DNA from 4 places in the Pseudalkalibacillus sp. NRS-1564 genome. Region 1 is predicted to be linked to each of the others. Evidence: riboswitches for the same ligand, from Rfam matches in the RefSeq annotation. Region 1 holds a riboswitch; each other region holds the start of a gene.
The links. A riboswitch is a leader RNA that binds a small molecule or an ion and turns the genes downstream of it on or off. The one in region 1 is predicted to bind S-adenosylmethionine.

Region 1 (5,628 bases):
ATTTTAAGCAAATCTCCATTCCCAAAGAAAAGAATGACGATAAATAAAATCATAGCCCCAGTGATAAAAGTAATAAATGTACTCTCAAATGTTCCTGCTTTTTTACTAAAAGCCCCATTGATGGAAGATTGAGCGCTTAGAAAAATACCGCCAAAGACAGAGGCGAGTAGAATAAGAATCGACATCGATTAAACAACTCCTTAAAAGATTAAGATAAGAGCAATGGCCATTAATAAAACGGCCATAATTTTTTCCTTTTTTACCTTTGTTGCTTTACTTCCCAACCAGCCTTTATGTTCAATAATCATGCTCATAGCCATCTGACCTACAATGACACTGATCATCGCGAGACCTACACCTACGATAGGGATACCGATGACAAGAATGGTTAAATAAATGACGCCTAGAAAACCTCCGGATAGCTGCCACTTCGGTGCTTTAAATGTATAAGATAGAGATCCTTTTCCGAGAAATAGCACAACAATCCCAATAATGATTGTACCTACAGCAAAATTATAGAAGCTGCTCTCTAATTTTCCGATTGACTTGCCTAACTCTCCATAGATTGCTCCTTCTACGCTTAAAGCAGCACCGGCTAGTAAGGCGAGAAGATAAATACCAATTTTCAAGCTGACCAACTCCTGACAAATTTATATTTCGAGGAATGTCGATATGTTTACTAAAAAAAAGAGAGCTTAGAGCTCTTTTTCAATAAAAGCAGCGACTTGTTGAATAGTGGATTCATTTCTACGGTAATAGGTCCACTTTCCATGTCGCTCAGACTCTAGGAGTCCGGCTTTTTGCATCATGGATAAATAATGTGAAACGGTCGATTGGGACATGTTTGCTTTTTCTTGAATGTCGCCAACGCAAACGCCGCCTTTTTCACTGATGTTTTTAGAAAGGTGTGCGGTTGGTTTCTCAAAATGATCCATTGGATTCTTGAGCCACATTAACATATCAATACGTGTTTCATTTGCCAGCACTTTAAAAATATCGACGTAATTTTCCATGGCTTTATACTAATCGATGATCATCGATATGTCAAACGGTTTGCAAATCCTTTACCTTAAGAGAGAGCGGCATCAATTAAATCGAATAAGGGTATTCTGTTTATTAACAATTTAGAGACAGAAAGATTAAGACCAACTGAGGCTAGTTATGATGGACGAAGCCTTTTGTAAGGATAACTAATAGAGGTTAAATGAAACTGTAAACGAGAGGCGAGTAAACAATGACACGTATCGTAACATTATTCGTACTGATTCTTATAGCTGGATTATTAAGTGTAGTAAGCGCGAAAGGATGGCCTTCTTCTATGAAGGATGCAGCCAAGAAGAGTGAATGGGTAGGTTCATGGACAGCAAGCATGCAGGCCCCAGCTAAAGATGGAAATTCTCATGAGGGATTTAAGGATCAAACAATCCGATTAATTCTTCGCCCGCATATGGAAGGGGACAAAATGCGAATTCGATTATCCAATGAATTTGGTTCACTTCCTTTATCTATAAAAGAAGTGAGAGTTGCGACATCTAGGGATGGCGCAAATATTGAAAAGGAGACCGATCAGCTTATTACATTTGGTAGCAAAGAAGCTGTAACGATTCCCCAAGGAGAAACGCAATATAGCGATGCGATTGACTTTCCGGTAAGTGCAGACCAGAATGTAACGGTTAGTTTGTATGTAGATCGTGAAACAGGCCCAACAACGTGGCACCAGCGTTCAAATCAAACGGTATATATGTCTGAGAAAGGAAATCATGCCGGAGATGTAGAGGACTCTGCATACACATCAAAAGAAGAAGCCTGGTTCTGGCTAGACCGTTTAGAGGTTGTGCCTGACGAATCTGTAGAAGGATCTGTCGTTGTAATGGGAAGCTCAATTGCAAACGGCAACTATTCCACGTTAAACGCTAACCGACGTTGGCCAGATTATCTTGCTAATCGAATGAATGCGAAAGACGCTGACGTAAAAATGTCTGTATTAAATGCAGGGATTTCTGCTAACCATTTAATCAATAGTGAAGAAGGAAAAGGGCAGAATGCATTTGCAAGATTAGAACGAGATGTGCTAAGTCAAGAAGGGATCAAAGGTGTTATCCTACATGAGGGCATTAATGATTTAAGACACTATCCTGAATATGATTCAAAGAAAATCATTGATCGAATGAAAAAAATCATTAAAGCAACTCACGAAAAGGGTCTTCCCATATATGGAGGTACATTAACTCCTTATAAAGATTCTAGTATGTTTACAAAAAAGGGAGAAAAGACCCGCCAGGAAGTGAACGAGTGGATTCGAACGAGCGGAGAATTTGATGCTGTCATTGATTTTGATAGAGCATTAAGAGATCCAGATGATCCAGAAAAGTTTCTCTCGAAGTATGATTCTGGGGATCATTTGCATCCGAATGATGAAGGGTATAAAAAGATGGCAGATGAGGTGGATTTTTCGATATTTAAATAAAAGTAATCCTTGCTAAAAGAACGAATGTTCGCTAAACTTAGGTTATCAACCGAATATACGTTCTCACATCATGGTATGGCTTCCACTTTCTTAGGGGGAGCCATCTTTTTTTGGAGGAGGGAAAGGGAATGGAAAATGAGTACGTGTTGAAGCAAATGGAGAAAGATATGAGGGAAGCGATGACGCGATTTTCAACAATGAAGAAAAGAAATGGTATGAAGACAATTGTCCAAAGACAAATGCAAGGTAGTCGTCAGTGGAAAAAGGATATTTAGTGAAGCGTCGTTGTTGCTATCCTACCTTGACAAACCGTGAGTAAATTGATATTTTTGTTAAAATATATTTTCTTATCCAGAGAGGTGGAGGGACTGGCCCTTTGAAACCTCAGCAACAGGTCCATTGGATACTGTGCTAACTCCAGCGGGTGATAAACCTGATAGATGAGAGCCTTCGGTTTTATTTTGTCAGTTACGCACTCCATTCGAGTGCGTTTTTTTGTTTTTCTGGATGGAAAAGTAAGGAGAAATAATATGGAAAGCAAACAGGGTTTTAAAAGGGAGATGAAATCAAGACATGTAGTGATGCTCTCACTCGGAGGGGTCATCGGTACGGGATTGTTTTTAAGTTCTGGCTACACGATCCAACAAGCTGGTCCTGTTGGGACGATCCTATCTTATCTGGTAGGCGCACTTGTCGTTTACCTGGTCATGCTGTGCTTGGGAGAGCTAGCGGTTCATATGCCTGAGACAGGTGCGTTTCATAGCTATGCGGCTCAATACATTGGCGGAGGGACCGGTTATACAGTTGCCTGGTTGTACTGGCTAACCTGGACAGTTGCGCTAGGTTCTGAGTTTACAGCTGCGGGTATGCTCATGCAGAGGTGGTTTCCACTTATTAGTGTATGGATTTGGAGCGGCTTGTTTGCTGCAGTGATCTTCATTTTAAATATTTTGACTGTGAAATTTTTTGCGGAGAGTGAGTTCTGGTTTGCCCTTGTAAAGGTTCTGGCTATTGTGTTGTTCATTATTTTAGGTGCCGCAGCAATCGTAGGGTTTATTCCAATGGAATCTGGTGCGAATGCATCGTTATTTGCTAACTTTACAAATGAAGGGATCTTTCCGAATGGGGTATTTGCCATATTAATGACGATGCTGGCAGTGAATTTTGCTTTCTCTGGAACTGAACTCATTGGAATTGCAGCTGGAGAAACAGAAAATCCTGCGAAAACCATACCAAAAGCCATTCGCACCACGTTAATTCGGCTCATTCTATTCTTTGTCGGTTCAATCTTTATTTTATCAGCTCTTCTCCCAGCATCAGAAGCTGGAGTTCTAGAAAGCCCATTTGTTGCAGTACTTGAAATAATTGGAATTCCATATGCGGCAGATATAATGAATTTTGTTATTCTTACAGCCATTTTATCCGCTGCAAATTCAGGGTTATATGCTTCGTCGAGAATGCTCTGGTCACTTTCAGACAAGCAAATGATTTCTCCTATTTTTGCTAGGCTCAACAAAAATGGTGTCCCTCTTCCTGCTGTGATATTAAGTATGTTAGGCGGAGCACTAGCACTACTTTCAAGCATCATTGCGCCAGATACCGTTTATGTGGTGCTTGTCTCTATTTCCGGGCTTGCTGTTGTCATTGTATGGATGAGTATTAGTGCGTCACAATTTCTTTTTAGAAAGAAATATGTAAAAGAAGGAAAATCCATTAAAAACCTTCGTTATCGAACGCCTTTCTATCCTGTCGTTCCGATTCTAGCCTTCTTGTTATGTCTGGCTTCCTTGATTGGCATTGCTTTTGATCCGACCCAGCGAGTGGCATTGTACTGTGGGATACCGTTTATTGCACTATGTTATGGAAGTTACTATTTAACAAAACGAGTAAAGAAAAGGGGAATAAGTAATGTGGCAGAATCAAAATCCTATTAAGGCAATTTTAGAAGATTTTAATTTGGTAATATTGGACGGGGCCCTTGCGACAGAGCTCGAAAAATATGGGTGTAACTTAAATGACCCACTTTGGTCTGCGCGCGTTTTGCTTGAAAATCCAGAGCTCATCTATCAGGTTCACCTCGATTATTTCCGTGCAGGTGCAGATTGTGCCATTACATCAAGTTATCAGGCTACAATGGAAGGATTAACATCTCGAGGTTTAAGTGAAGGAGAGGCAATGGACTTAATAAAGAAAACAGTTTTTCTCGCACGAAAGGCCCGTGATGATTTCTGGGAGCGAGAGGAAAAGTTGAATCGCCCAAAACCTTTTATCGCAGCTTCCGTTGGACCTTTTGGGGCGTACCTAGCTGATGGATCGGAGTATCGAGGCGATTACAATGTTAGCGACGAGGTACTTACCGCATTTCATCGCCCAAGAATAGAAGCATTAATTGAGGCAGGTGCTGATGTTTTAGCATTTGAAACGATTCCATCATTTCAAGAAGCGAAAGTTTTAAGTTGCCTATTACAAGAGTTTCCATCCACTTATGCTTGGCTTTCCTTCACCATTCAAAGTGAAGAAAAAATGAGCGATGGAACATCTTTAAAAGCATCTTCTCAATACTTTAAGGAAAATGGGCAAATTACGGCAATCGGCATTAACTGTGCGTCTCCTTCGCTTGTGACAAAAGCGATTTATCAATTAGTTTCTCGAACCGATAAACCGATTATTGTGTATCCTAATTCAGGAGAATTTTATGACGCTAAGACCAAAACATGGCGGGAGGGTGAGTCGTGTGATGGAATTGTCGATGGATCAAATGAATGGTTTCAAGCAGGTGCACGATTAATTGGTGGGTGCTGTCGGACAAGTCCTGAACAGATCAAGCGACTTTATGAAAAATGGCGACAGTAGAAAATCAAATGAAAGGAGATAACGGCTGTGCCGTTATCTCCTTTCATTTAGTGAATTTAGTTTAAAACGGATTCGTCGCCCACTGCAATGACTGCTTTATGAAAATCCGTGGGTGCAACTTCAATTGACCTACCATATATTCGGCAAGGTCCTCAGGCTGCATGTATTTCTCTTTATCTTGCTCATCAAGCTTGTCACCAAAGACGAGTTCAGTCGCAACAAGGCTTGGATTAAGAGTAAATACACGAATGTTATTTCGACGAACTTCCTGCATAAGCGCTTCGGTCATCCCTTGAATGGCGAATTTA
Region 2 (5,628 bases), on a different contig from region 1:
TATCTGGACGTCGATCTTCAAAGATAGGAATGCGACTCCGGATTGATGACATTTCCTCTTCGTCAATAGAACCTGTTAAAATAACTTCTTCTTCTCCTGCTTCTGCGATAATTGTTCCCCACGGATCAATGATCAATGAGTGTCCTCCAAACGTATTATCAGGATCTGCCCCGACACGATTACAAGCAATCACGTAGCACTGATTTTCAATCGCGCGACTGATAAGTAATGCTCGCCAATGATCGGTGCGTTGCTTTGGCCATTCTGCTGGTACGAACAATACTTGGGCACCTTCAACTGCATGAAGGCGAAGCCACTCAGGAAAGCGAATATCATAACAAATGAACCCGGCACATGGGAGTTCTTCAAGTGTGAAATGACTTTTTTCATTTCCAGAAACGAGGAATTTCTCTTCATTCATCAAACGAAACAGGTGCGCTTTGCTATACTCATGAACGAGCTGCCCATCTCGATTGAACACAAGCATGGTGTTCGTTACTTCGCCGTTATGATGCTTAGCGATGGAGCCCCCGACAATATTTACGTCGTTTTTTTGCGAGGCGAGATAGAAAAGCAATCGACTTTTCTGCATCAGTATCTCCAATTTCATCAAGACGAGATAAATCATAACCTGTGGACCACAATTCTGGTAAAACGATGATATCTGGTTTGTCACTCACCGCCTTAGAAACAAGCTCTTCAACTTTAGAGAAATTCTTTTCTGGATTGCCAAAAGCAATATCAAATTGCAACAGGGCAAGGTTTTTCATTGATTTGTCCTCCTTACATGTTTAGAAATTGACCTTTACATGGTTGTGTATCCAAGATAACATAACTTATTAGAATTTCTCGAAAATTTTAACAGGATGTGATTCCATTTGAAACAATTTCAAACTTCAGATGCACTTAAACGTTTACCAGAACAATTTTTTGCGAAGCTTGCTGGAAAAGTGAACCGTTATGTAGAGGCGGGATATGACATTATTAACCTTGGCCAAGGAAATCCTGACCAGCCGACGCCTGCGCATATTATCGAGTCTTTGCAGCAGGCAGCTGAAAACCCTGCATACCACAAGTATCCGCCATTTAAGGGACAACCTTTTCTGAAACAAGCCGCGGCTGACTTCTATAAGCGAGAGTTTGGTGTTGAGCTTGATCCGGAGAAAGAGGTAGCCGTCCTTTTTGGTGGAAAAGCTGGCCTTGTAGAAGTCAGTCAATGTTTGTTAAATAAAAGTGACGTGGCGCTCGTGCCAGATCCTGGCTATCCTGATTATTGGTCTGGTGTTGCGATGGCTGAAGCGGATATGCAAATGATGCCGTTACTTGAACAAAATGATTTTCTGCCTGATTATAGCGCGATCCCAGAGAGTGCTCTTGCAAAAGCAAAGCTCATGTTTTTAAATTATCCAAACAATCCTACCGCTGCTGTAGCAACGAAAAGCTTTTTTGATGAAACGGTTAGGTTTGCGGATGCCAATGACATCTGTGTCGTTCATGATTTTGCTTATGGAGCGATCGGATTCGATGGAGAACGTCCTAAAAGCTTTTTGGAAACAGAAGGTGCTAAAGATGTGGGAATTGAGATTTATACTCTTTCCAAAACGTATAATATGGCAGGATGGCGTGTTGGGTTTGCTGTCGGAAACCCATCTGTAGTGGAAAGCATCAACCTGCTTCAGGATCATTTCTACGTTAGTTTGTTTAGTGCAGTGCAAGAAGCAGCTGCAGAAGCTTTACTAGGTTCACAGGAATGTGTTGAGAACCTTCGCCAAACGTACGAATCTAGACGGAATGTATTGATACAGGGGCTTCACGATATTGGCTGGGATGTAACCTCTCCTGCGGGGTCATTTTTTGCCTGGTTAAAAGTACCTGAATCATTTACTTCAGAGGGATTTGCGGACTACTTGCTTGAGAATGTTCAAATTGTAGTTGCGCCTGGGAACGGCTTTGGAGAGTATGGGGAAGGCTATGTGAGAGTAGGCTTATTAACTTCCGAAGAGAAACTCAGTGAGGCAGTTGAACGAATTAATTCTCTTAATCTCTTTTGATTCAGAAAAGTAAAAAAATAGATTGACAGGATTTCCTACGTCTGGCATAATTCGAATCAATTACTTAAACGAATAGTTGCATACTCTTATCCAGAGAGGTGGAGGGACGAGCCCTTTGAAGCCCGGCAACCGATTTTCAAGGTTACTTGAAGACACGGTGCTAATTCTCGCAGCAAAAGCTGGAAGATAAGAGGAAGAGCATGGTGATAACGACCTCTTCCTCGTGAAGGGGTCTTTTTTGTATGATCAAAGATTGAGGACTAGCGCGATGGAAAGGAATGAGCATGATGAGTCATCTTGTGGCAACTTACCTTGTTAAGAATGACCAACAATTATCTAAGCGCGCTGAAGCGATCGCCCTTGGATTAACGATTGGGACTTGGACCAATCTACCGTTATTAGAAAAAAAGCAGTTAAAGAAGCATAAGGGTGAAGTCGTTCACGTAGAGGAAAAAGGGGAAAAGGGCATCATCGCGATTGCTTACCCCACCATCAATTTCAGTGCGGATCTACCTGCGATTTTAACAACAGTCATCGGTAAGCTTTCACTTGATGGTGAAATTAAGCTGATTGATTTAGAGTTCTCTGCAGGGTTACTTAATCAATTCCCAGGTCCAGCATATGGAATAGATGGTATTCGGAATCTTACAGAAGTATACGATCGACCGCTCGTTATGAGTATTTTCAAAGGAGTTATTGGAAAATCGTTAGGCGAATTGCAGGAACAAATGAAACAGCAGGCGCTTGGTCGAGTCGATTTTGTGAAGGACGATGAAATTCTTTTTGAAAATGAGTTAACCCCTCTTGAAAAGCGAGTACCCGCCTTACGAAAAATGCTGGATGAAACGGCTGAATTGACAGGAAAGCGAACGCGTTACGCAGTGAATTTAACAGGAAGAACGGCAAACCTCAGTGATCGAGCAAAGCTTGCTGTGGAATTAGGAGCAGATGCGCTTCTGTTTAATGTTTTTACATATGGACTAGATGCATTGCAATCACTTTCAGAGGACTCGGATATTCCGGTTCCAATCATGGCACACCCTGCATTCTCTGGTGCAATGGCTGCCTCAAGCACACATGGGGTAAGTTACTCCCTATTACTTGGAAAGTTGCTTCGAACTGCTGGGGCAGACTTTTCCCTTTTCCCTTCGCCTTATGGGAGTGTAGCGCTTGATCGAAGAGAGGCGCTCGCAACAGCAGAAGCCTTAACGAGAAATAATAAGCTGAAAAGAACATTCCCTGTTCCTTCAGCGGGCATTCATCCTGGACTAGTACCGCTTCTTATAAAAGATTTCGGTATAGACAGTGTGATTAATGCGGGAGGTGGCGTGCACGGGCATCCCGATGGAGCAGCTGCAGGCGGAAAAGCTTTCCGAGATGCCATTCAAGCTGTTTTAACAGAGCAACCTCTTGAACAGGCCTCTCAAAATAGTGAGGAACTTCATCAGGCTCTTACAAAGTGGGGGAGCGGGGAGGTAGTGCGATGAAGCAGCCGATTATTTTTTGCGATTTTGATGGCACCATTACGAAAATTGATAATATCGTTTCTTTGATGAAACGGTTTGCTCCGAAAGAGTGGGAGCAAATAAAAGATGATGTGCTCGCTCAAAATATTTCCATTCGTGAAGGGGTCGGAAGGATGTTTCACTTAATCCCTTCCAAATTGAAACAGGAATTACTCGATTATTTAGTAGCTACAACTGAAATCAGACAGGGTTTTAGCGAATTCGTAGACTACACGAGGCAAGAAGGGATCGAGCTCTATATCGTCAGTGGAGGGATCGATTTCTTTATTTACCCTCTTCTTAAGCCATACGGTATTCCAGAAGAAAATATCTTCTGTAATGGCAGTGATTTTACTACTGATACCATCTCAATAACTTGGCCGTATGCCTGTGGAGACGATTGTACGAAAGATTGCGGTTGTCGCAAGCCAGGTATATTAAATCGTTTTGATAAAAAGGCTAACCGAAAAATTGTGATTGGAGATTCTATTACCGATTTAGAAGCTTCAAAGCAAGCAGATTTTGTGTTTGCTAGAGATTTTTTAGCGGAGAAGTGTCAAGAACTTGGCATTCCAGCCGTTTTATTTGAAACGTTTGATGATATCGTCGAAAAGTTAACTGAAGAAAGGGGGGAAGAATCATGTGCCAAGTGGAGAATCGATGGAACGAACTTGCTGATATTAAAGATGAATTAGCAGCAAGAGATTGGTTCCGTGGAACAAGTGGAAATCTTTCAATTAAGGTAAGTGATTCGCCGCTTCAATTTTTAGTAACGGCTAGTGGAAAGGATAAAAGAAAACGAACAAAAGAAGATTTCATTCTAGTGGATAGACAAGGGCAGCCAATTGAAGAGACTCTATTGAAACCATCAGCAGAGACCATGATTCATCAGGCGATCTATTCAAAGACAGATGCAGGCTGTTGCTTACACGTGCATACAGTTGAAAATAATGTTATATCTGAACTTTTTGCGGGAGAAGGAGAAGTTACGTTTCAAGGACTGGAGTTAGTTAAAGCTTTTGGTTTATGGGGACAGAATGACAAAGTGACAGTACCGATTATCGAGAATTCAGCTGATCTTTCTCTACTAGCTCATGATGTGGTGCACGTGCTTAAGAATGACACGAAAGCCATTTTGATGCGAAATCATGGGATTACAGTATGGGGGCGTAATGGTTTTGAAGCAAAAAAATATCTGGAAGCATTTGAATTCCTTTTTGAATATCATCTTAAATTACGAAGCTTTCAAGCAATTGTAAGTTAATCAGTAATCAACAAAGTTTCATTAGCTTAACAAAAAGAGGAGGAAGCATTAATGGCAGTAATTAAAATACGAAATACAAATGAAGTTATTGAAGGTCAAGATCGAGTAGGGGCATTTCTTCAGAATGAAGGAGTGTTATATGAACACTGGGATGTTGAGAAGCTACCGACGTCTCTTAAGGGGAATTGTCATGTTACAGAGGAACAGAAAAATGAAATTCTGAGTGTATTTGATGATGACATTCGTTCTCTAGCTCAGCGAAATGGATATGGAAACTGGGATGTGGTGGCACTTTCTGAACAAACGCCTGATCTTGATAAGATTCTGAAAAAATTTGAACAGGTTCATGTGCATACTGAGGACGAAGTAAGAGCGATAACGGCGGGACATGGGATTTTTATCATTAAAGGTAGCGTGGGGTATTTTGATGTTGAGCTCGATCCGGGTGACGTGATTTCTGTACCGGTTGATACACCACACTTCTTTACATTAATGGATGATCGGCAAGTTGTAGCCGTACGCCTTTTCATCGATCCATCAGGATGGGTAGCCCATCCATATGAAGAAAAAGAAAGTGTGAAGTGAAAAAAGGGCCGTGAGCAGTCACGGCCATCATTTTTGATTTTGCTTCAATCCCTTTAGCTACAAAATCCAATTAATTCATTCAGGTCGTTCCAACCAAAGCCGGTTTCTTTAAATGTCTTACCTGCAATTTCTGTTTCTTCCACGGCAATTTGAAGTGGATGAAAACTTTCGTAGAATTGAGAAGCTGGGTTTCCATTCAGTACCCAAACAAGCATAGACTGAT
Region 3 (5,628 bases), on a different contig from region 1:
ATGCCTCGTTAGAAGAGCTTAAATCCTGGATGCCTTTCGCACATATAGATCAAATGGAAGAAGATGTTGAAGCGAATATCCGCGAATCTCACGTAGCGTTTTTAAAGCGGGAGGATCTTCGACTATTACTCTTCCATAAACAGACGGGTGATTTTATCGGTTCCTCAGGGTTACATCGAATAGATTGGAACGTTCGTAAATTTGAAATCGGTTATTGGATTGATTCTAGATACGCTGGTCAAGGCTATATGTCTGAAGCGGTCCAAGGCATTGTAGATTACGCCTTTTCAGAGCTAAACGCTAGAAGGCTAGAAATTCGTTGTAATGCGACAAATTGGCGAAGTCGGCGAATTGCCGAGAAACAATCGTTTCAACTTGAGGCTATTTTACGAAACGACCATGTCTCAATTGATGGCAGTAAACTAACTGATACATGCGTCTATGCTTTAACAAAAAAATAAATTTGGTAAGAATATGCATCTTACTTATGGGAGGAATAAGGTTCTTGCATCAAGAATAAACGAGTAATGAATGATTTTGATGATGGAGGGAAACTATGTGATCGAACGAGCGACGATAGAAGAAAGAGATTTTATTTTGTCGAATTCCATTCAATCTGTTAATGAAGGAACGACAAATCCCGGTATCGTAAAAGAAGAGAAAGCACTTGAAATTGTATCATCCATTCTTGATCGAGGTGGTTACCACCTCATTTATCGCGACGAAGGGGAAATTGCTGGCTGGGTATTACTTGGAGAAAACACGGATTATTTTACAGAAAGCAAGCATGGGTTCATTTATGATGTATTTGTTTTTCCAAAGTTTCGTGGGAAAGGGTATTCTAAGCAGCTCGTTCAAGCGAGTATTGAAAACTTCAAAGAACAGGGATATGAGGAAATTCGTTTGAATGTGTATTCCTCTAACTTCGCGAAATACATTTATAAAGACATTGGATTTCGAGAACTTCAAACGATCATGGTTTATAAATAGTTGTCCAGCTTCTTTTCATTTATTAAAAGAATGTGAAAAACAACTCATAATCAATCATCATGCCCTTGGAACTTGCTACACTATTTTTGCAGGGACTTCCCCGGTTCCTGCCCCCTTAAAATATAAAGTGTGAGCCCCATGCATTTCCCAGCATGGGGCTTTTCCTTTTCAATCACACAGAAATGAGGGAGAGTATTGGTATATCAATTTAAGTTAATAAGTCAAGAAGAAGTCGAGCGAATTATCTCGTGGAACTATGATGGGCTATACTCATTTTATAATATGGACGAGGATCTTGAAGATCTAAAAGAGTTCCGGGAAGATGCAGCCAGCAATGAAAATTATTGGAGCGTCTACCATAGGGATCATCTTATTGGTTTTTTTAGTTTTCATGAGCATGAAGACAACCATATAGAAATTGGCCTAGGAATGTGTCCCGATAATGTTGGAAAAGGAGAAGGCTTTTCTTTTTTTGGAGGCTGGCCTTCAAAAAGCAGTTGAATTGTATCGTCCAACTTCCTTTGGAATGGCAGTAGCTGAATTTAATAAACGAGCCATAAAAGTGTATCAAAGGGCTGGATTTCAAATCACTCATCTGTTTATGCAACAAACCAATGGGGGAGAATTTCAATTTGTTGAAATGAAGAAAAACCTCGTTTAAAACAATAATTGCAAAATACTAAATAGACCGATAGAATGAATCAAAATTAGATTTTTAATTTCCTTATTGAGAGAGGCGGAGGGACTGGCCCTTTGATGCCCGGCAACCTGATAGACAAGGTGCCAAATCCAGCAGAGTCTATGCTCTGAGAGATAAGGAAGAGCTCTGAAGCGAACTCTTCCTTATTAGTTAGGAAGAGTTTTTTTAGACGATTCAATAAATGAGAGACGGGTTGTGAAGAATTTGAAAAAAGCTGACCGTATTCGCAAAATGAAAGTTCCAGATGCAAGTGAAAAGTATGGTGATCGTCTGCCACCGGGGCAAGTACTTACAGAAAGGTTCCCTATTCTACATGAAGGTGATGTACCTGTGTATGAGATGTCGACATGGAACCTAAGTGTATTTGGAGAAATTGATAAGGAAGTGATCATTTCCTATAGCGACATACTTGCCTTACCACAGAAGAAAGTAAAGTGTGATATTCACTGTGTCACAAGGTGGTCTAGGTTTGATAATACTTTTGAAGGGGTTTTGATTAAGGATTTTATGAACGCATATGGGATAGTACCGAAAACGAACCATGTTATGCTACATGGTGACTATAACTATACAACGAATATTCACCTCACTGACTTAATGAGAGATAATGTTATTCTTGCCCACTCAGTCGATGGAGAGAAATTAACGGCAAAACACGGATGGCCTCTCAGGTTAGTTGTACCGCATCTTTACTTCTGGAAAAGTATTAAATGGATCAGAGGTATAGAATTTATCAATGAAGACAAACCTGGTTTTTGGGAACAAAACGGATTTCATAACCATGCCGATCCATTTAAAGAAGAAAGGTTTTCTGGAGAGGATTTGGGACTACCGGAAGATGAATGGGAGAAAAAAGAGTTTGATTAATTTTTCTTAAAAAAGCGGGCGTGATTAACACATATAGAATTGATTGAGGAAAAGGTAGTTTATTATCACATTCTAAATATCATCATATCTATAAAAAAATAGTTAAAACTTGAAAGTCAGCAGAACCTTAGTATGTGTGGGTTTTGCTGACTTTTTATTCTCTGGTAATTAAAAAAAGAGAAGAATTTTAAAAAAGAATGATCTAAATGGATCTTCCCTCCGTTAGCTAAGTGTAAATCAAAATTAAGGGGAGTGGATTTGAAAATGAATACGAACAAGAATATGAAAAAGAAAGTGATCGATTGGAAAAAGGGACTATTAATTGTTCCGCTTAGCTTTTCACTTTTAATACCAACTGCTGGAGCATTTGCCTCTGACCACGACCAGCAAATGGACAAGCCTACAGTAGAAACACCAGGTGCTGATCTTCGTGCTGATCTTGGCCATTTACTAAGTGAGCATGCTTATCTTGCAGTAGAAACAATGAGAAAAGGAGCTGAAGGTTCTGCAGATTTTGAAGCTTCTGCTGGTGCCTTAAGTGAAAACACGGAAGACCTTACAGCTGCGATTACATCCGTTTATGGTGAAGAAGCAGGAGCTGAATTTAATGAAATTTGGAGCAATCATATCGGTTTCTTCGTTGACTATGTGAAAGCAACAGGTAATGAAGATGAAGATGCAAAACAAAAAGCTTTAGATAGCTTAGATGGTTATAAAGAAGATTTCTCTAATTTCTTGGAAAATGCAACAGGAGAACGACTTCAAGCTGAAACATTGTCTGAAGGACTTCAAGCTCACATTAATCAGTTGATTGGTTCATTTGATAGCTATGTAGCAGGTGATTATGAGATGGCTTACGAGAAAGAACGTGAAGCGATTGCTCACATGCAAATGGTGGCTAAAGGATTCTCTGGTGCCATTACTGATCAGTTCCCAGACAAGTTCGAGAACACAAAAGCCGTAACACCAGCATCTGATCTTCGTGCAACATTAGGTCATTTATTATCTGAACATGCTGGTCTTGCAATGATGACAATGCAGAACGGAATCGACGGATCAGAAGACTTTGATGCATCTGCAGCTGCACTAAGCGAGAATACGGATGATCTAGCTGCTGCGATAACTTCTGTATATGGTGAAGAAGCAGGAAATCAATTTAAAGAAATGTGGTCTGGACATATCGGTAACTTTGTAGAATATGTTCAAGCGACAGGAGCTGAAGATGAAGCTGCTCAAGAAAAAGCACTAAAAGCGCTGGAAGACTATCGTGCAGACTTCTCAAGTTTTCTTGAAACAGCAACTGAAGGTAGATTATAAGCGGGACCATTATCTGAAGGTTTACAAATGCATGTGAATCAATTAATATCTGCGTTTGATAGCTACACTACGGAAGACTACGATGCAGCTTATGATTCGGTTCGTGAAGCTTATGCTCATATGTATAAGCCGGCAAAGGGACTTTCTGGTGCTTTCGTAAACCAATTCCCGGACAAATTCGCTATGGAAGCTATGCCAACTGATATGCCTAAAACAGGTATGGGTGGTACAGCTGAACAGCAAATGCCAATCGAATGGATTGTTGCAGCCATTCTTGCAACTATGGCTGCAACTGGCGTAATTGTTCGTAGAAAAATGCAGAAAAGCTAAGGGAATAGATGATAGGGTAGCCTAACATACCCGCTAGAAAAGCAATAGCCAAAGTGGCTATTGCTTTTCTTCGTGAAAAGGACAATGAACTTGTCGTACTTACGCTATAGGAAATGGTTTTAATAAAGTTTGAGATGTAAGGAGCGTTACAGCATCATGTTTATAAAAAAGGTATACTGATAATGGGAAAATAGATGATGCCTGACTATGAAACACAATCAAGTTCGTCAAATATGTCTTTCAGTTGCTAGGATAGTTTATATGAGGGGGAAATTAGATGAAGCGAAAGTTTACATTTATTTTCGCAACGCTACTTTTTATTGTTGCATGTGGGAATAGTGAAACCAATGAAACTGGTAAAACAGAGGTGTTATCAAAGGAGTGGGATGAAATCGTATCCTCTTCTAATGGAACAGAGGTAAATCTCTTTATGTGGGGAGGAGATGAAGGCATTAATCAGTACATTGATGAATGGGCAGCACCAAGATTAAAAGAGGAGTATGATATTACGCTTAATCGTCAGCCGATGAATACCGAAGAATTTATGCAAAAACTTTTAACAGAGAAAAAAGCAAATAAAAACAAAGGTACAATTGATGTCATATGGATCAATGGCGCAAACTTCAAAAATGCTAAGAATGCTGATTTATTACTAGGTTCTTTCTCAAAGAAGCTGCCTCATTTTCAAGAATACATTGGATCAAAGGATCAGAATGCTGAATATGATCAAGGGACGGAAATTGATGGATTAGAAGCTCCGTGGGGAAATGTTCAATATGTTTTTCATTACGATTCGAGCAAGATCGATACACCTCCAAGTACACTTGAGGAGTTAAAGCAGTGGATTCACGATAATCCTGGGAAGTTTACGTATCCTAACGTTTCGGATTTTACTGGTAATACGTTCGTGAAGCACCTACTCATAAAAGGTTCAGGCGAAGAGTCGGGTCTTCTGGCAAAGGAATTTAACAAAGAAATTATTAAAGATTCCGAAGAATACGTGTGGAACTATCTTGATGATATAAAGTCTGATCTTTGGCGTAATGGTGAAACTTATCCTGAATCATTGACTAAACTTGATACGCTTTATAGTCAGGGGGAAATCCTAATGACTATGGGCTTTAACGAAGCAAGAGCAGAAAGTTTAATTGAAAATGGGACGTTTCCTGAAAGCACGAAGTCATTTGTTCTAAAAGATCCTGGATCGGTTTCAAATACACACTATCTCAGTATTCCATTTAATAGTCCGAATCCAGAGGGAGCTATGACAGTTATTGATTTTCTTGAATCGCCAGAAGCTCAAATAGCTAAAATGGATCCTACAATGTGGGGGGAAGGTACGGTATTAAATTTCGATAAATTGAGTGAAGAGGATCAGAAGATTATTGGTAACCTTGACCGGGGAGAAAGCGTACTTTCCACAG
Region 4 (5,628 bases), on a different contig from region 1:
AATTGGAATTAAAAGATTAGCTCGATATGCTTAGAAAGGAGAAAAAAATGATTCTTACTGTATTTGGGATTAACGAAATCGGCTTAACTGCACCTTCTATCTTCGCAACACATGGTCACAACTTGTACGCGCTAGATGAAATGCGAAAAATAGCAAATACGTATGATCTCATTTACTGCTCCATTGTTCAACCAAACATACACAAAGGTTTGGGCTCGATTTCTGTTCAATAAAGACGTTTAGTGTAACTTTCTTTCAACGATTCAATCACTTTTTCTTCGCCTATTTTTGCATGATCAGATAGCATTCTGGCAGCTGGGGCGAGCCCCTCAGTACTCGGCCATCGTTCAGGTTCAAAAAGATATGATCGTTTAAAGGCTTTGGCACAATGAATGTAGCATTCCTTTACTTCTACTCCAATACCTAACAAAGGCGTTTTCCCCTTATATTCACACTGCTCTAGCAGCGTTTTATCTTTTACAATCAAGGCCTTCCCATTAATACGCAACGCTTCTTCTCGGCCGGGAATCATCAGCAGCAAACCGATATTTGGGTTTTCTAATAAATTGATCAATGAGTCCATTCGTTTATTTCCCGGTCTTTCCGGTATCAATAAATGATGATTATCTAGAACCTGAATAAACCCCGGTGCATCGCCTCTTGGCGAAACATCACCACCCGTACTTGATTGGGTGGCAATCGTAATAAATGGTGTACGGCATATGAACTCTTTACAGTGTTTATCAAGAAAAGATATGACTTTGTTTGCAGCCAATTTACTCGGTATTCCTGCCATGTCTTTTAGTTCATTCACATCGGTCACGGTTTCTCCGAATATACTAGTATTCACACATTACACTCCTCCATTTTTTCTTCCATTTTATCACAACACCCATCTATTTTATGATAATTCAATACAATATAACGGATGTCAAAAAGGATGATAGAGCAAAAAAAAGAAGCCAAAATATTTTTGGCTTCTTAGAAATTAATTAAATTCCGGCACCCTGTTTAAGGGATTCTGCACGATCTGTTTGTTCCCATGGAAGGTCAATATCAGTACGTCCAAAATGTCCATACGCAGCTGTTTGCTTATAAATGGGACGTCTAAGATCAAGCATCTTTATAATGCCTGCTGGACGAAGATCGAAGTTCTCTCTTACTAGCTCTACAAGACTTTCCTCAGACACTTTTCCTGTGCCAAATGTATCAATAGCAATTGATACTGGCTGAGCAACCCCAATAGCGTAAGCAAGTTGAACTTCACAACGATCTGTTAGACCCGCTGCCACAAGGTTCTTAGCAACATAACGAGCAGCATATGCCGCAGAACGGTCTACTTTCGTAGCATCCTTACCTGAGAAAGCACCGCCACCGTGACGCGCATAACCGCCGTAAGTATCAACAATGATTTTTCTTCCTGTTAAACCTGCGTCACCCTGCGGTCCACCGATAACAAAGCGTCCTGTTGGGTTGATGAAGTATTTTGTTTCTTCATCAATTAATTCAGCAGGAACAACCGGCTTCACAACGTGTTCTTTGATGTTACGTTGAATTTGTTCAAGTGAAATTTCAGGATGATGCTGTGTAGAAACAACAATGGTATCAACGCGAACCGGCTTACCAGCTTCATCGTATTTCACTGTTACTTGTGTTTTACCATCAGGACGAAGATAAGGAAGAATTTCTTCTTTTCTTACTTCACTCAAACGACGCGCTAGTTTATGCGCAAGAGAAATCGGAAGCGGCATTAATTCCGCTGTTTCATTACAAGCGTAACCAAACATAAGCCCCTGGTCACCTGCACCAATTGCATCGATTTCATCATCTGACATCGTACCTTCACGTGCTTCAAGAGCAACGTTTACACCTGCAGCGATGTCTGCAGACTGTTCATCAATAGATGAAAGAACAGCACATGTTTCAGCATCAAATCCGTATTTCGCACGTGTATAGCCGATCGTTTGAATCGTCTCACGAACCACTTTCGGAATATCAACATAGTGTGATGTTGTAATTTCACCGGAAACTAGAACAAGACCAGTTGTTACTGTAGTTTCACAGGCAACGCGCGCATTTGGATCATGCGCAAGAATATCATCCAGAATGGCATCGGAAATCTGATCTGAAATTTTATCAGGATGCCCCTCTGTTACTGACTCAGAAGTAAACAAACGACGATTACTCACTCAAGTACCTCCTTAAGGATTGGATCCTATCTAATTATGTTGTAATGGATACGGTACTCATTTCCCTATTACCCTGTGCCGAAACGAGAGAACGAATTCAATTTCTTATCGTCTTACCTTTTTTTATAGCGTCATCAATCTCAACGACATTAAAAAAGCCCTTCCCTACATTCAGAGGGAAAAGGAGCTGATATCTCATGCCTTTCGCCTCTTATCTTCCAAGACTATCGTCTTGCAGGTTAGCACCTTAATCCTGTTGTATAGGAGTTGGTTGCTGAGCTTCATCGGGCCTGTCCCTCCGCCTGCTCGGGATAAGAGTATCCATTCTCGACATATAATAACGCACATGAAAGGATGTGTCAATGAAGAAAAGCGGAAGCGCCCGTTTAGCTTCGACAAGCGCTGGAGCCCTACAAAAAGAACACGGGCTTTGTGTTCGAATTCAAGGGCGAAGCGACCGAACCACTACCCTAATCCTTACCCATAAAATAATCACTTCCTATATAATGGCGACAGGATTTCAACCTAAAGAAATAGTCATTCACCCATTTTTCACTTTTTATGCAAAAAATACATAGATTAGTATAGAATAATTGAATGAATGTGTTATACTATTTTTGAGTTAAACAAGTCAATCAACGAAATCTTTAAAAAAGGATGGGTTTAACGTATGAAAACAGCTTCCTTCTCCTCACCGTTATTGGATGCGATATTAAATAAGAATAATCCACATGTGAATTTATCAGTGTCTGAACTGGTTGAACATTCACTATTTAAAAACGAAGGGCAACTATCAGCTACAGGAGCTCTTCGCGTAGAAACCGGAAAATATACAGGACGTTCTCCTGGGGACAAGTTCATTGTAAAGGAAGATTCCGTAAAGAACAAAGTGAACTGGGAAACAAACCAACCTATTTCCGAAAAAAGTTTTGAAAACCTTTACACAAAGGTGTTGAACTATCTCGGTGAGAAAAAGGGACTTTATGTGTTTAAAGGATTTGCTGGTGCTGACCAGTCATCAAGACTACCCATTCAGGTTATTAATGAATATGCCTGGCATAACCTTTTCGCCCACCAGCTGTTCATCTGTCCGAATGAATCAGAGTTAAAAGAACATGACGCTGAATTCACTGTCATTTCTGCACCTGGTTTTCAAGCTGATCCAGAAGTGGATGGCACAAATTCAGAAACATTTATTATTATCTCCTTTGAGAAACGAACCGTCTTAATTGGTGGAACAGAATATGCTGGAGAAATTAAAAAGTCTATTTTCACCGTTATGAACTACTTATTACCAGAGCGAAATATTCTTTCAATGCACTGCTCTGCTAACGTAGGTAAAGAGGGGGATGTTGCTCTATTTTTCGGTTTATCTGGAACTGGAAAGACAACGCTCTCAGCAGATGCTCATCGATCTCTTATCGGTGATGATGAACACGGATGGTCTATGAATGGTGTCTTTAATATTGAAGGTGGATGCTACGCTAAGTGCATCAACTTATCAAAAGAAAAAGAACCTGAAATCTGGGATGCAATTCGCTTTGGAACGGTTCTTGAGAACGTTATGATGGATAACGGCTCGCGTGAACCTGACTACGATAACACTAGTCTAACTGAAAATACTCGCGCTGCCTATCCGATTGACGCCATACCTAATATTGCAATTCCTAGCGTTGCCGGACATCCCAACACGATTATTTTCTTAACGGCAGATGCATTTGGCGTCCTTCCTCCAATTAGCAAACTGACCAAGGAACAAGCCATGTTTCATTTCCTATCAGGTTACACGAGCAAGTTAGCCGGAACAGAAAGAGGCGTCACTTCACCAGAAGCCACTTTCTCTACATGCTTTGGTGCACCGTTCTTGCCATTACCTGCCCATCGCTATGCAGAAATGCTCGGCGAGAAAATTATGGAGCATGATGTTCAAGTCTTCCTCGTAAATACCGGATGGTCTGGGGGCGGTTATGGTGTCGGAGAGCGCATGAAGCTTTCATATACTAGAGCGATGATCCAGGCGGCTTTAAATGGAGAACTTGATCGTATCGAAACAGTAACAGACCCTATTTTCGGATTGCATATTCCTTCTCATTGTCCAGGTGTTCCAGCAGAAGTATTGCAGCCAAAACAAACATGGGAAGATCAAGAGAAATATGATGAGAAAGCAAAAGATCTCGCTACTAAGTTTGTGAAGAACTTCGACAAATTCTCAAATGTAGCTGACGAAATCAAACAAGCAGGCCCAAATGTTTAGTCTCATTGCAAAAAGCACCTTAACGGGTGCTTTTTTTATTTGAAGACTCATTCACCTTCACTTCGCGCATCCTCCTCTTTCTATCTACCTCCATTAATTTACCTATTCAAAACACCAATTGTTTTAAAATACATAGGCTATAGTATCTAAAACATGAGCCTACCTCATGTGACAAATGTGGAGGATAGATAATGAAAAGAAACTGGTTTATAACGTTTTGTATATACACAAGTGTATTTCTTCTTATTCTTTCGGCGTGTGGTACAAATAGTGGAAACGATCAGGTAAGAGTAGCTGAGGTTACACGCTCGATTTTCTATGCACCACAATACGTGGCACTCTCAGAGGGTATTTTTGAGAAGCATGGCATTGATGTCGAATTAACGACTACTCGGGGCGGAGATAAAACAATGACCACTCTACTATCTAACGGAGCTGATGTCGCCCTTGTAGGATCAGAGACGTCCATTTATGTCTATGCACAAGGCACTGATGACCCTGTCATAAACTTTGCTCAACTTACACAAACAGACGGTACGTTCCTTGTATCAAGAGAAAAAGTCGATCATTTTGAATGGAAAGATTTGAAGGGAAGTACATTCCTTGGCCAACGTAAAGGTGGTATGCCACAAATGGCTGGTGAATACGTGCTGAAACAGAAAGGAATTGATCCACAAAACGATTTGGACCTTATTCAAAATATTGATTTCGCAAACATTTCAAGCGCATTCGCTTCTGGAACTGGCGATTACGTTCAGTTATTCGAGCCAACAGCAAGTGTCTTTGAAGAACAAGGGGTTGGACACATTGTAGCTTCATTTGGAAAAGAATCAGGGGAAATTCCATATACAGGATTTATGGCAAAAGAAAGTTATTTGAGTAAAAATGCTGATGTAGCAGAGCGTTTTACAAAAGCACTTTATGAGGCTCAACTGTGGGTAGATACTCATTCTTCTGCAGAAATTGCAAAGTCAATTGAACCCTTCTTTCAGGATACCGATCTTGAACTCATTACAACTGTAGTAGATCGTTACAAAAGCCAGCATTCATTCGCTACAAACCCATCACTGGATCAAGAAGAATGGGATAACTTACAAAATATTATGGATGAAGCAGGAGAACTCCCAAAACGCGTTGATCATAGCAAATTAGTAGATAATAGCTATGCCGAAAAAGCGCAAAAAT

Region 2: another riboswitch for S-adenosylmethionine. It lies ahead of ACIFPW_RS19575 (2,3-diketo-5-methylthiopentyl-1-phosphate enolase); the one in region 1 lies ahead of mmuP (S-methylmethionine permease).
Region 3: another riboswitch for S-adenosylmethionine. It lies ahead of ACIFPW_RS17030 (sulfite oxidase-like oxidoreductase); the one in region 1 lies ahead of mmuP (S-methylmethionine permease).
Region 4: another riboswitch for S-adenosylmethionine. It lies ahead of metK (methionine adenosyltransferase); the one in region 1 lies ahead of mmuP (S-methylmethionine permease).

Annotation. Positions count from the first base shown of each region.
Region 1 is NZ_JBITPM010000032.1:52,106-57,733, forward strand. It holds gene ACIFPW_RS15155 (DMT family transporter) at 1-185, opposite strand, end outside; gene ACIFPW_RS15160 (DMT family transporter) at 201-629, opposite strand; gene ACIFPW_RS15165 (ArsR/SmtB family transcription factor) at 696-1,013, opposite strand; gene ACIFPW_RS15170 (SGNH/GDSL hydrolase family protein) at 1,235-2,467, shown strand; gene ACIFPW_RS15175 (hypothetical protein) at 2,596-2,742, shown strand; SAM riboswitch class I at 2,812-2,914, shown strand; gene mmuP (S-methylmethionine permease) at 2,998-4,401, shown strand; gene mmuM (homocysteine S-methyltransferase) at 4,376-5,320, shown strand; gene ACIFPW_RS15190 (3-ketoacyl-ACP reductase) at 5,382-5,628, opposite strand, start outside.
Region 2 is NZ_JBITPM010000044.1:7,362-12,989, reverse strand. It holds partial or broken gene ACIFPW_RS19585 (carbon-nitrogen family hydrolase) at 1-770, opposite strand, end outside; gene ACIFPW_RS19580 (pyridoxal phosphate-dependent aminotransferase) at 879-2,051, shown strand; SAM riboswitch class I at 2,135-2,244, shown strand; gene ACIFPW_RS19575 (2,3-diketo-5-methylthiopentyl-1-phosphate enolase) at 2,339-3,538, shown strand; gene ACIFPW_RS19570 (2-hydroxy-3-keto-5-methylthiopentenyl-1-phosphate phosphatase) at 3,535-4,251, shown strand; gene ACIFPW_RS19565 (methylthioribulose 1-phosphate dehydratase) at 4,197-4,820, shown strand; gene ACIFPW_RS19560 (acireductone dioxygenase) at 4,872-5,405, shown strand; gene ACIFPW_RS19555 (N-acetyltransferase family protein) at 5,459-5,628, opposite strand, start outside.
Region 3 is NZ_JBITPM010000038.1:35,226-40,853, forward strand. It holds gene ACIFPW_RS17010 (GNAT family N-acetyltransferase) at 1-461, shown strand, start outside; gene ACIFPW_RS17015 (GNAT family N-acetyltransferase) at 559-990, shown strand; gene ACIFPW_RS17020 (GNAT family N-acetyltransferase) at 1,186-1,491, shown strand; gene ACIFPW_RS17025 (hypothetical protein) at 1,463-1,651, shown strand; SAM riboswitch class I at 1,712-1,810, shown strand; gene ACIFPW_RS17030 (sulfite oxidase-like oxidoreductase) at 1,895-2,557, shown strand; gene ACIFPW_RS17035 (copper amine oxidase) at 2,822-3,874, shown strand; gene ACIFPW_RS17040 (hypothetical protein) at 3,902-4,204, shown strand; gene ACIFPW_RS17045 (ABC transporter substrate-binding protein) at 4,482-5,628, shown strand, end outside.
Region 4 is NZ_JBITPM010000037.1:62,439-68,066, forward strand. It holds gene ACIFPW_RS16725 (glycosyltransferase family 4 protein) at 1-34, shown strand, start outside; gene ACIFPW_RS16730 (hypothetical protein) at 48-233, shown strand; gene ACIFPW_RS16735 (MSMEG_1061 family FMN-dependent PPOX-type flavoprotein) at 227-850, opposite strand; gene metK (methionine adenosyltransferase) at 993-2,189, opposite strand; SAM riboswitch class I at 2,398-2,507, opposite strand; gene pckA (phosphoenolpyruvate carboxykinase (ATP)) at 2,860-4,443, shown strand; gene ACIFPW_RS16750 (ABC transporter substrate-binding protein) at 4,635-5,628, shown strand, end outside.